Regions from separate parts of the Streptomyces sp. AC627_RSS907 genome, predicted to be linked through region 1. Evidence: riboswitches for the same ligand, from Rfam matches in the RefSeq annotation. Region 1 holds a riboswitch; each other region holds the start of a gene.

Region 1 (3,883 bases):
GGACACGTTCGTGCGGTCCTCGCGCTGTCCTCGAGCCTTGTCGTGCGGAGTCGTGCGTCCTCGCTCGGATGCGATCGTGGGTGAGTCGGACAGGTGCGGTGTCCGTATTCTCTGATCATGGACCGCACCGCGTATTCACTCGTCGCCACCGACCTCGACGGCACGCTGCTCCGCGGCGACGACACCGTCTCCGACCGGTCGCTGGCCGCGCTGGCGCGGGCGGCCGAGGCCGGTGCGCGGCATCTGGTGGTGACCGGGCGGCCGGCGCCCAGGGTGCGGTCCCTGCTCGACCGCCTCGGCTGCACGGGGCTCGCGGTGTGCGGACAGGGCGCGCAGGTGTACGACGCCGGCGCGCACCGGATGCTGTGGTCGGTCACCCTGGACCGGGAGCTGGCCGAGACCGCGCTCGGCAAGATCGAGGCCGAGGTGGGGCAGGTGTACGCCGCGGTCGACCAGGACGGTGTGGACGGCCTGACGCTGATCGAGCCGGGGTACCTGATGCCCCACCCGACGCTTCCGGCGGTGCGGGTCGAGCGGCGCGACGAGCTGTGGAGCGCGCCGATCAGCAAGGTGCTGCTGCGCCACCCCGATCTGACCGACGACGAGCTGGCGGCGACGGCCCGCACGGTGGTCGGCTCCCTCGCGACGGTCACGATGTCGGGGCCGGGGACGGTGGAACTCCAGCCGTGCGGCATCACCAAGGCGACGGGCCTGGCGCTGGCCGCCGAGCACCTGGGCCTGTCCCGGCGCCACACCATCGCCTTCGGGGACATGCCCAACGACATCCCCATGTTCCACTGGGCGGCCCGCGGCGTCGCCATGGCCGACGCCCACCCGGAACTCAAGGCGGTGGCCGACGAGGTCACCCTGACGAACGAGGACGACGGCGTGGCCGTCGTCCTCGAGCGTGTCTTCGGAACGTCCTAGTACGAATCAGTACGAATCAGTGCGGATCAGTGCGGATCATTACAGCTCGGTACGGATCAGCATGACTCGGGACGGGTCGATACGGCTCAGTACGCGCCGAAGACGTTGTCCATCGAGCCGTACCGGTCGGCCGCGTAGTTGCAGGCCGCGGTGATGTTGGCGACCGGGTCGTACGGGTCCCAGGAGGTGCCCTCCACGTGGTAGGCCTGGAAGGTCGGGTCGATCACCTGGAGCAGGCCCTTGGACGGGGTGCCGTTGACGGCGTTGATGTCCCAGTTGTTGATGGCGAGCGGGTTGCCCGACGACTCCCGCATGATGTTGCGGTGGATGCCCTCGTACGACCCGGGGATGCCGTGCTGCGCCATGATGGCGAGCGACTCGCGGATCCAGCCGTCGAGGTTGTCCGGGTACGTCGTCGCCGTGGCGGCGGTCGGGGCGGCGGGGGTGGCCGCGGACGCGCCGGTGGCGCCGATGAGCGGCAGGGCGAGTACGGCGGCGCCGGTGCCGGCCAGGGCGAGCTTGCGGGCGATGCGGGTGGTCCGGGCGCGACGGTTCTGACCGTTGACAGACATGTTGAGTCCCTCTCCTTACGCCTGCGAGGTGAGCTGTCGGGTTCGGGCGGGGAGGTGCCCGGCCGCGCCCTGACGGGCACGGCTTCACCCCGAGCCGCTCCGGTGGTGACCGGCGCGGCGACTTACCTGGGTCCCCCGCTCCTGCCTGCGAGTTTGTTGGTGGATGACTGTGCGTCCGGGCGGTGGCAGGATTCGGCGTCCACCCGACAGGCCGGGAAGGTATGCGAGAAAAGATGTCCGAAACAAGTGCAGGAATCACCCAACGCTCCTGTTGACCTTGTTCCGAGGTGTTTGGGGTGCTTGATCCTTTTCGGTCGCCCGGCCTCAACTGGCTTGCGGGGCAAAGGGACCGCACAGCTTGGGGCGGAGCTGCCGGCGGGCGGACGGCGTGAGTCAAGTCACTGGACGCGAAAAGAACGGCAAATCGGGCATTAGGCTCAACTGGTCGTCAACCGGCCGCCGCCGCGGGGGATTGGCGCCGGTCGGCGGTCCGGCCCGGTTCCTCGCCCCTCGCGTCCCGCACCCGCCCCGGTCGACCGCGCCTCGCGCGGTCGTGTCCTTCCCGTCCCTGTTGGTGTTTCCTCGCGCCGTGCGGGCATCTGTTCGGAGCGGGAAGAGGAGTGCGAGTGCCGAGTGGGTGACGTTCTCGGAGTGCGGGCCGTCGGGGGCGGTGGTGGGATCTTCGGTGGCGGCTTTCGGCCACCCGTGTCCCGTGTCACGCCGCTCGGGCCGTGTCGATCAATATCTGCTCATATCGGCTGATCAAAAACATAGCGCGCATGATCCGATACCGACCGGCCTGTAACGGTGGGCGCTAGCGGTGATCGAAACGTGACCGGATACGCTGAGTCGAGTGGTGGCAGCGACCTATCGACAAGCCAGGTAATCGCCAGTAGACACCAGCAGACAGGAGACCCCTCGTGACCGTCGTCGGGCCGTTCGGGCTGAGCGTGCGGGACCAGGCTCTGGAAGCCGATGTCCAGGCCGGATTGGTGGCTGTCGAGGAAGGGTTGCTTGAGGCAACCAAAAGCGAGGTGCCCTTCATCACGGAGGCCGCCCAGCACCTGGTGCGTGCCGGAGGCAAACGGTTCCGGCCACTGCTGGTGATGCTCGCGTCCCAGTTCGGCGACCCCTACGCTCCCGGGATCGTGCCCTCGGCCGTGGTCGTGGAGCTGACCCACCTCGCCACGCTGTACCACGACGACGTGATGGACGAGGCCGCCGTGCGGCGCGGCGTGCCCAGCGCGAACACCCGCTGGGGCAACTCGGTCGCGGTCCTCACCGGCGACTTCCTCTTCGCCCGCGCCTCCCAGATCCTCGCCGACCTCGGACCCGAGGCGGTCCGGGTGCAGGCCCTCGCGTTCGAGCGGCTGGTCACCGGCCAGATCCTGGAGACGGCGGGCCCGCAGGACGGGCGCGACCCGGTCGACCACTACCTGGACGTGCTGGGTGGCAAGACGGGATCGCTGGTGGCGGTCTCCTGCCGGTTCGGCGCGATGATGTCCGGCGCCGACGAGACGGTCGTCGACGTGCTGACCCAGTACGGCGAGCGCCTCGGCGTCGCCTTCCAGCTCGCGGACGACGTCCTGGACATCGCCTCCGACTCCAGCGAGTCGGGGAAGACGCCCGGGACCGACCTGCGCGAGGGCATCCCGACCCTCCCGGTGCTGCGGCTGCGCGAGCGGGCGGCCCGGCTGGGGCTGGCCGAGGACGTCGCCCTGTGCGAGCTGCTGGACTCCGACCTCAGTGACGACGCCCGGCACGCGGAGGCGCTGCGGCTGCTGCGCGCCCACCCCGCGCTGGAGCAGGCGCGGCGGGACACCGTCCGGTACGCCAAGGACGCCCGGGCGGCGCTGGCCCCGCTCAAGGAGTGCGAGGCGAAGGCCGCGCTGGTGGAGCTGTGCGACGCCGTGGTGCACCGGGCCGGCTGAGTACCGGGCCTGCGCCGGCCGAATGAGTAGCGGGCCTGCGCCCGGCCGAATGAGTTGCGGGCCCGCACCGGGCCGACGGGGTACCGGGCCTGCGCCCGGCCGAATGACTGCCGGGCCTGCGTCGGGTCGGCTGAAGGCCGGCTGCTCGTGACCCGCGTCACGGGGTCTCACTGTGCGGGTGGGCGCGTCCCGGTGCCGGACGGCGTACCCCCACCCCTACGGGCCGGGGGTACCGGCGCCCCTCCGTGTCATCCCGCAGGAGTACGCGGAGTTGAGCCCCGGGTCTGACGCTTCCGCTCGGCCGATTTGGTCAGATGGTCACCACGGAAAACACCAATCCTCACCGATTCGGGTGAGAATGGCGGCTCACGGGTGAATGAGTGCGAGGTCGCGAGACAGCCGCCGCCGACGACGGAGGTAGGGCACAGATGGCACCGATCGATTCCGATGACA
Region 2 (3,883 bases), on a different contig from region 1:
GCCGCGCCCGTCAGATGATCGGATCGTGGACGGTGACCAGCTTGGTGCCGTCGGGGAAGGTGGCCTCGACCTGCACGTCGTGGATCATCTCGGGGATGCCCTCCATGACGTCGTCGCGCTGGAGCACCGTGCGTCCGGAGGCCATGAGTTCACTGACCGTACGACCGTCGCGGGCGCCTTCGAGGATGTGCGCGGTGATCAGCGCGACGGCCTCGGGATGGTTGAGCTTCACGCCTCGTGCGCGGCGCTTCTCCGCCACGTCCGCGGCCACATGAATGAGCAGTCTCTCCTGCTCGTGCGGGGTCAGCTGCACTTGCCACCTCACAGGGCATCACGCCAGGACCGAGCGGTCCGGCTGCCGCGGCCACCGCGACGGCTATAGATGTAACACACACGAATACGCCGGAAGGCGCCTCGTGGTGTCCGGAAACCGCAGGTGGATCGGGGTGGAGAGTAGGTCCGCAGTGTTTCCGCCGCGTCACCTGGATTTGACCGACTGATTACCGGTGCCGCCCGCCGCCGCCCGCCGCCCGGCAGACCAAGCGCGCCATACGGCCGAATACCTTCGCCGCCATCGGGTGCGCCGCCGCCCAACCGGCCCGGTCCAAGGCACAACTGACCGACCGGCACGTGGCCGTCGCGCATCCGGCCGGGCGCGGGCGGGTCGACACCGCGCCGCACGGTGCCCCCGGTCAGGAACAGGCGGGTTCGGGCAGTCGAGGTGACAGGGATCCGAAACGGACCAAACGGCGTACCCCCTTTCGGCGTAGGAACACCTCCGGTTTCCGACCCTCCGAGGTTGCGCGACGCGCGTGTCCAAGCGGCGGAACAAGCCATTCCGCCGCAGGTCCCGGAGCCGGTCGGACACCCGGCGACGGCTCGAACCCGGGTGCGCCCCCTCGAACGGGCGAGTGGTGAGTAACAACACAAAGAGCACGTTCCGTTGGGATTTTCCCACCGGACGAGACAAGATCCGTGACTGACGACAAGCCCCCGCCGCAGCGGCGGGGCGGTCCGGGCGGACGCCGAGTCCTGCCGCCGCCCGGACGACCGGTCGACAGGAGTGGATCGGCAGGAGTGGAGGACCCAAGCACGACGGGTCGCCGGAACGGTCATCTCCGCGAGAGGTGCGCCGGGCCGAGCAGCCCTTGGGGTGAAGCCGCACTCGTGCGGCCGGGCAACTTCGCCAGCCCGAATCCGACAGGTCATCCTTCACAGGCGGCTGACGAAGGGTTGCGCATGTCCGCGCTCAATCGTGTCCCGTCCCTGATGGCCCGTGCCGGTACGGCCTCGGCTCTGACCCTCGCCGCCGTGGGCGGCTCCGTCGTGGTCCCCGGTGTCGCTTCCGAAGCGGCGGCGGTGTCCCATGCGACCAAGGCCCTCAAGATCGCGGCCTCCAAGAAGGGTGCCCCGTACAAGTGGGGCGCCACCGGACCAAGCAGGTTCGACTGCTCGGGACTGACGCAGTACTCGTTCAAGAAGGCCGGCAAGAAGCTTCCGCGCACCGCGGCCCAGCAGTACAACAAGACCCGTCACATCTCCGCCAAGAGCCGCAAGGCCGGGGACCTGGTCTTCTTCCACTCGGGCCGCAGCGTCTACCACGTCGGCATCTACGCCGGGAAGGGCAAGATCTGGCACGCCCCGAAGACCGGGGACGTGGTACGCCTGCAGAAGATCTGGACCAACAGCGTCTGGTACGGCCGGGTCAAGTAGCCGATCCCGGCAGGTGACGGTGGGCCGGGCACCGTCACCTGCCCGGATGCCGTGGGTCGCCCTCACCGCCCGGCGGCCTCACCCCTGGGGCTCAGGGCCCCCCACGACCTGCCCCGCGGCCGTGACCGGTTCCGGCGTCACCGGCCGGCCCGGGGGTGACCAGGGCAGTTCGATGGAGACGGTCTTGCCGCCCTCGCGCGTGGGCCGCACTCTCAGTCTGCCGCCGCACTCCGCGGTCAGCCAGCGGATGATCACCATGCCCCGGCCGTTGTCCTGCTGGACGGCGGCGGGCAGGCGCTTGGGGAAGCGGGGATGGCTGTCGGTGACGCCGATGCGCAGGCGTGCCTCACGGTCGAGCCCGAGGTCCACCGTGAAGGTGGGGGACTGTCCGAGCGTGTGCTGGACCGCGTTGGTCGCCAGCTCGGAGACGATGAGCCGGACGGTGTCGGACACGTCGGTGTCCGCCGGCAGGCCCCACTCCGCCAGCGTGCCGACCACATAGGTACGCGCGACGGCCACCGAGGCGGGATCGCTCGGCAGAGTGATGGATGCTTCCAGATGGTCTGCCATGGAGAAGTCGTCCCTTTCCCACGGGACCGCGGTCCGACAAGGAGCGGATGGTTCGAGTACGGTCCCGGACTGGTGCTTCGCCGCCAGACTGCCATCACCAGGGGGCGAAGGGTGGCGATCCACCAAGATATGCATATATCTGTCGCTCGAAGCGGTGAACTCTGCGACGGCAGAGCGTATTCGCGCGGCCCATAGGGAGTAAGGGAGTGGCCCATGCAGCACGGTCCCGTGGTGCGCCGCCGGAAACTGGGCGCCGAACTGCGCGCCCTGCGCACATCGGCGGGAATCACCAGCCGTGAGGCGGCCCAGCTGGTGGGATGGCACCAGTCGAAGGTCAGCCGGATCGAGACCGGGACCAGCGGTGCGAAACCGGCCGATGTGCGCTTACTGCTGGACGCCTTCGGAGTGGACGACGCCCAACTGCGCGAGCTGCTGGTGATGCTGGCGGGCTCCGACGACACGGGCGGCCGGAACCACTGGTGGCACGCCTACCGGGGGGTGCTGCCGCCCACGTACCGGGACTTCATCAGCCTGGAGTCCCAGGCGAGCGCGATGCGCACGCTGGAGACCACGGTGGTCCCCGGGCTGCTGCAGACGCCGGAGTACGCCCGTGCGGTGACCCGCGCCGCGGTGGACGGGCTGTCCGAGGAGCGGCTGGACACGCTGGTGGAGGTCCGGCTGGCCCGGCAGGACGTGCTGCGTACGCAGCGGCCCCTGGAACTGAGCGCGGTCCTGGACGAGGCGGTGCTGCGCCGGGAGGTGGGCGGGCCCGGGGTCATGTCCCGTCAGCTGGCGCGACTGGTCGAGGCCGCGCGTCTGCCCCACGTCCGGCTCCAGGTCCTGCCGTTCGCCGCGGGGGCGCACATCGGCGTCACCGGCCCTTTCGTAATTTTCTCTTTTTCGAGCACTTCTGATCTAGACGTAGTTGTTCTCGACCATTTGACGAGTAGCCTGCACCTCGAACGGAAAGAAGACCTCGAGGCCTACACCGAGGCCTTCGATGCCCTTGTGACCCATGCCCTTTCGCCCGAGGACTCGTTGGACTTCATCGCCGCGACCGCGGCAGGCGCGTAAGGAGGCACACCATGTCAGGCACCATTCGAGGCTCCATGCCGGAACTCCCCCGCAGCATCCCCGCCGGCACCGGTCTGCCCGGGGTGCGGTGGCTGCGCAGCAGCTACAGCACCGGGGCGAACAACTGCGTGGAGACGGCCCGGCCGTCGGCCGGCCCCTGGGCCGGACTCCTCGCGGTACGGGACTCCAAGATCCCGGCCGGACCCGCGCTGCTCTTCTCCCCCGAGAGCTGGGCGTCGTTCACGGCCGGGATCCACGGCCGCTGACACCGGCCGGCACCGGGCGGCGCACGGCCGTGTCACGCCGACTCATGGCCGCGTTCCGCCGATCACCCGTACGGCACGTTCGATCTGATCCCCGGAGAGGTCCGCACGAGCGGTCAGCCTGAGCCGTGAGATGCCGTCGGGCACGGAAGGAGGACGGAAACAGCCCACGGACAGGCCGGCCGCACGGCAGTCGGCCGCCCACCGTACGGCCCCCTCCGGGGAGGGCGCGCGCACCGAGACGACCGCGGCGTCCGGACGTA
Region 3 (3,883 bases), on a different contig from region 1:
GTGAAGAAGATGCGCGGCTACCTCGCCGACCTCATCCACCGCAAGCGTGCCGCGCTGCCGCCCGAGCCCGGCCCCGGCGAGGACCTCATCTCCGGCCTCATCCGCGCCTCCGACCACGGCGAGCACCTCACCGAGAACGAGGCCGCGGCCATGGCCTTCATCCTGCTCTTCGCAGGGTTCGAGACCACGGTCAACCTCATCGGCAACGGCCTGTACGCCCTGCTCACCCACCCCGGGCAGCGGGCCCGCCTGCAGACGTCCCTCGCCGCCGGCGAACGCGGCCTGCTGGAGACCGGGGTCGAGGAACTCCTGCGCTACGACGGTCCGGTGGAGATGGCCACCTGGCGCTTCGCCACCCGGCCGCTCACCATCGGCGGACGGGACATCGCGGCGGGCGACCCCGTCCTCGTCGTCCTCGCCGCCGCCGACCGGGACCCGGAGCGGTTCACGGACCCGGACACCCTGGACCTCGCGCGCCGGGACAGCCAGCACCTCGGGTACGGCCACGGCATCCACTACTGCCTCGGCGCCCCGCTCGCCCGGCTGGAGGGGCAGACGGCGCTCGCCACGCTCCTCACCCGCCTCCCGGACCTGCGCCTCGCCGCGGAACCGGCCGAGCTGCGCTGGCGCGGCGGACTCATCATGCGCGGTCTGCGCACCCTGCCCGTCTCCTTCACACCGGGCACGTCATCGGCCGACAAGGGTGGCCCGGCGACGCAAAAGTGACACGCGCTCAACTCTGTGATCTTCACGTGATCTGTGCGGGATGAACTTGTGACAGGCGATCATCTGCCTATACGTTCACGGATCAGCGTGGTGGGGAGCATCGTCCACCGCGTGGCCCACGTCGTCTCGTGAAAGGTCGTCGCATGCTCTCCGGGAACGGTCGTCACCGCCGCCCCCGCCAGGCTCCCGCCCTGGTCGTCGCCGCCGGAGTGACCGGCTCCGCCATCGCGATCCCCCTCCTCGGCGCCACCGGCGCCCACGCGGCCGACGGGGTGAACTGGGACCGGGTCGCCGAGTGCGAGACCGGCGGAGCCTGGAGCCAGAACAGCGGCAACGGGTACTACGGCGGCCTGCAGCTGTCCCAGGAGGCATGGGAGCAGTACGGCGGTCTGGCGTACGCGCCGAGCGCCGACCAGGCCAGTCGCGCCCAGCAGATAAGAGTCGCCGAGAAGATCCACGCGGCCCAGGGCATCGCCGCCTGGCCGACCTGCGCCGTGCTCTCGGGGCTGGGCGACGACCGGGTGCCCGCGGACAGCGGTACGGCGGCGACGGGTGACGGCCCGTCGAAGGGGTCGGACACCTCGGGGACGTCGACCGCCCCCGAGTCGGCCGAATCGCCGGAACCGTCCGGTGTCTCCGGCTCCTCCGGTCCGGCCGGGACGACGGAGCCGACGTCCGGCACGTCGCCTTCCTCTTCCGCCCCGCCGACTCCTGACTCCTCGTCGGCCACGGAGGACGAACCGGCCAAGTCCGACACATCCACCGAATCCGATTCCACGGCGCGCACCGACCGGCGCGGGTCCGGCGGTTCGTCCACGGCCACGCCCGAGGACGGGGAGACGGGCAAGGCGGGGCAGGAGGGCGGCACTTCGGGGCTCACCGACACCGGGGACTCCGGTTCGGGCCGGCACCGCGGCGGCAGTGCCGACGAGGGGACGGCGGACGGCCGTACGGCTGGGTCGTCGGGCCGGCACGCCTCGCGCGGCGAGGGTGGCGCGCGGGAGGTCGTGGACGGCTCCTACACCGTCCGTTCCGGTGACAGTCTCTGGGGCATCGCCGACTCCCTTGAGATCGACGGCGGATGGCACTCGCTGTACGCCGGCAACAAGACGGTCGTCGGCGACGACCCGGACCACATCCTGCCCGGTCAGACCCTTACGGTCACGGGCGAACCGGTCGAGAAGTAGGGGGAGTTCGCGTCACGGTTCGGGGGCGTATGTCCGTTTTGGATCTCGTGAGAGATAGGTCTCAGAAGCCGTGATCGTCTTTGAAAAACCGCGGAGCGCGTGCCTACGGTCATGACCGCTCGCCACCGCGGGCCCCGGTTGCCGCAACGCCGAATCCTGCCAGCGGCCGTCCGGGAACAGTCGTCGCGTCGAGCGCCGAAGGCAGGAGCGGGGGACCCAAGGTAGGTGCCGCACCGGGCAGTTGACCGGAGCGGCTAGGGGTGGAGCCGAGTTCCGTGAGGAACCCGGCCGGGCAACTCAACCGGCCCGAACCCGACAGCTCACCTCGCAGGCGTCGGTGAGGGGATCGATCCATGCTGTTCTCCGGCAAGGGCAAGCACCGTCGTCCGTCCAAGGCCACCCGTGTCATCGCCGTCGCCGGTGTCACCGGCGCGGCCGTCGCCGCCCCGCTGATGGCGGCCGGCAACGCCTCCGCCGCCACCGCGTCCGAGTGGGACACCGTCGCCCAGTGCGAGTCCGGCGGCAACTGGTCCATCAACACCGGCAACGGCTACTACGGCGGCCTGCAGTTCTCCGCCTCCACCTGGGCCGCCTACGGCGGTACGCAGTACGCCGCCACCGCCGACCAGGCCACCAAGGCGCAGCAGATCGCGGTCGCCGAGAAGGTGCTCGCCGGTCAGGGCAAGGGTGCCTGGCCGGTCTGCGGCACCGGCCTGTCGAACGCCGCGTACACCGGTGGCGGCTCGGGAGGGACCCAGGACAGCGGTTCCTCGCAGGGCTCCGACTCCGGCGGCTCCGAGAGCGCGCAGAGCCAGAGCGGTGGCTCCACCGAGCGTTCCACCGAGCAGAAGGCCTCCCGCTCCGCCGAGCGTCCGGCGGCCAAGAAGGAGACCGTCACCACCCCGACCGGCAAGAAGGTCGAGAAGGGTGACGGCGAGTACAAGGTCGTCGAGGGCGACACCCTCAGCTCGATCGCCGAGGCGCACGACGTCAAGGGTGGCTGGGCGAAGCTGTTCCAGCTGAACGACGACATCGTCGACGACGCCGACCTGATCTACCCGGGCCAGCAGCTGCACCTGAAGTAAGCGGCGGCCCCCTTGCTCCCGTCCCGGTGCGTGTTCCCCCGTACGCGCCGGGACGGGATTTTCACGTTCCGCCCCCGCCGCCGCTCCTGGGCCCCGCTCCCGTCCCGCTTCGCTCCCCGATTCCGCCTCCGTTTCCGCGGACGTCTTTGTTCCGTTCGGAAACAATTTACTCTCGGTTCTGTCCATCGGGTGGGCGACCGGCTGGCCGATCGCCCGGAGCCGGTTAGGCTCGTCCCGCAGAGCCGCTGCGGTCCTGCGGACCCGCGTCACACCGAAGCGTCACATTGAAGAAGGAGATGCTCGTGCCGTCCATCGACGTCGTCGTAGCCCGGGAAATCCTGGACTCCCGAGGCAACCCCACGGTCGAGGTCGAGGTCGGCCTCGACGACGGCAGCACGGGTCGTGCCGCCGTGCCGTCCGGTGCCTCCACCGGCGCCTTCGAGGCCATCGAACTCCGTGACGGCGATGCCAACCGTTACCTGGGCAAGGGCGTCGAGAAGGCCGTCCTGGCCGTCATCGAGCAGATCGGCCCGGAGCTCGTCGGCTACGACGCCACCGAGCAGCGCCTGATCGACCAGGCGATGTTCGACCTCGACGCCACCGACAACAAGGGCTCGCTCGGCGCCAACGCCATCCTCGGCGTCTCGCTCGCCGTCGCCCACGCCGCCTCCGAGGCCAGCGACCTGCCGCTCTTCCGCTACCTGGGCGGCCCGAACGCGCACCTGCTGCCGGTGCCGATGATGAACATCCTGAACGGCGGCTCGCACGCCGACTCCAACGTGGACATCCAGGAGTTCATGATCGCCCCGATCGGCGCGGAGTCCTTCTCCGAGGCCCTGCGCTGGGGCGCCGAGATCTACCACACCCTGAAGAAGGTCCTGAAGA

Evidence for each region. Region 1 has a riboswitch for cyclic di-AMP ahead of KUM32_RS20700 (transglycosylase SLT domain-containing protein). Riboswitches for the same ligand answer to the same signal wherever they lie in the genome.
Region 2: it holds a riboswitch for cyclic di-AMP, as region 1 does, so the genes downstream of both, KUM32_RS22030 (C40 family peptidase) here and KUM32_RS20700 (transglycosylase SLT domain-containing protein) in region 1, are expected to answer to the same signal.
Region 3: it holds a riboswitch for cyclic di-AMP, as region 1 does, so the genes downstream of both, KUM32_RS25140 (transglycosylase family protein) here and KUM32_RS20700 (transglycosylase SLT domain-containing protein) in region 1, are expected to answer to the same signal.

Annotation. Positions count from the first base shown of each region.
Region 1 is NZ_JAGMUE010000095.1:7,848-11,730, forward strand. Features, by position in the region: gene KUM32_RS20695 (HAD family hydrolase) at 118-927, shown strand; gene KUM32_RS20700 (transglycosylase SLT domain-containing protein) at 1,014-1,499, opposite strand; cyclic di-AMP (ydaO/yuaA leader) riboswitch at 1,504-1,668, opposite strand; gene KUM32_RS20705 (polyprenyl synthetase family protein) at 2,420-3,430, shown strand; gene KUM32_RS20710 (DUF2092 domain-containing protein) at 3,859-3,883, shown strand, end outside.
Region 2 is NZ_JAGMUE010000098.1:93,036-96,918, reverse strand. Features, by position in the region: gene KUM32_RS22035 (urease subunit gamma) at 11-313, opposite strand; cyclic di-AMP (ydaO/yuaA leader) riboswitch at 1,014-1,236, shown strand; gene KUM32_RS22030 (C40 family peptidase) at 1,240-1,713, shown strand; gene KUM32_RS22025 (ATP-binding protein) at 1,792-2,283, opposite strand; gene KUM32_RS22020 (helix-turn-helix transcriptional regulator) at 2,497-3,357, shown strand; gene KUM32_RS22015 (DUF397 domain-containing protein) at 3,393-3,623, shown strand; gene KUM32_RS22010 (8-amino-7-oxononanoate synthase) at 3,666-3,883, opposite strand, start outside.
Region 3 is NZ_JAGMUE010000115.1:612-4,494, forward strand. Features, by position in the region: partial or broken gene KUM32_RS25130 (cytochrome P450) at 1-726, shown strand, start outside; gene KUM32_RS25135 (transglycosylase family protein) at 870-1,913, shown strand; cyclic di-AMP (ydaO/yuaA leader) riboswitch at 2,097-2,262, shown strand; gene KUM32_RS25140 (transglycosylase family protein) at 2,267-2,998, shown strand; gene eno (phosphopyruvate hydratase) at 3,301-3,883, shown strand, end outside.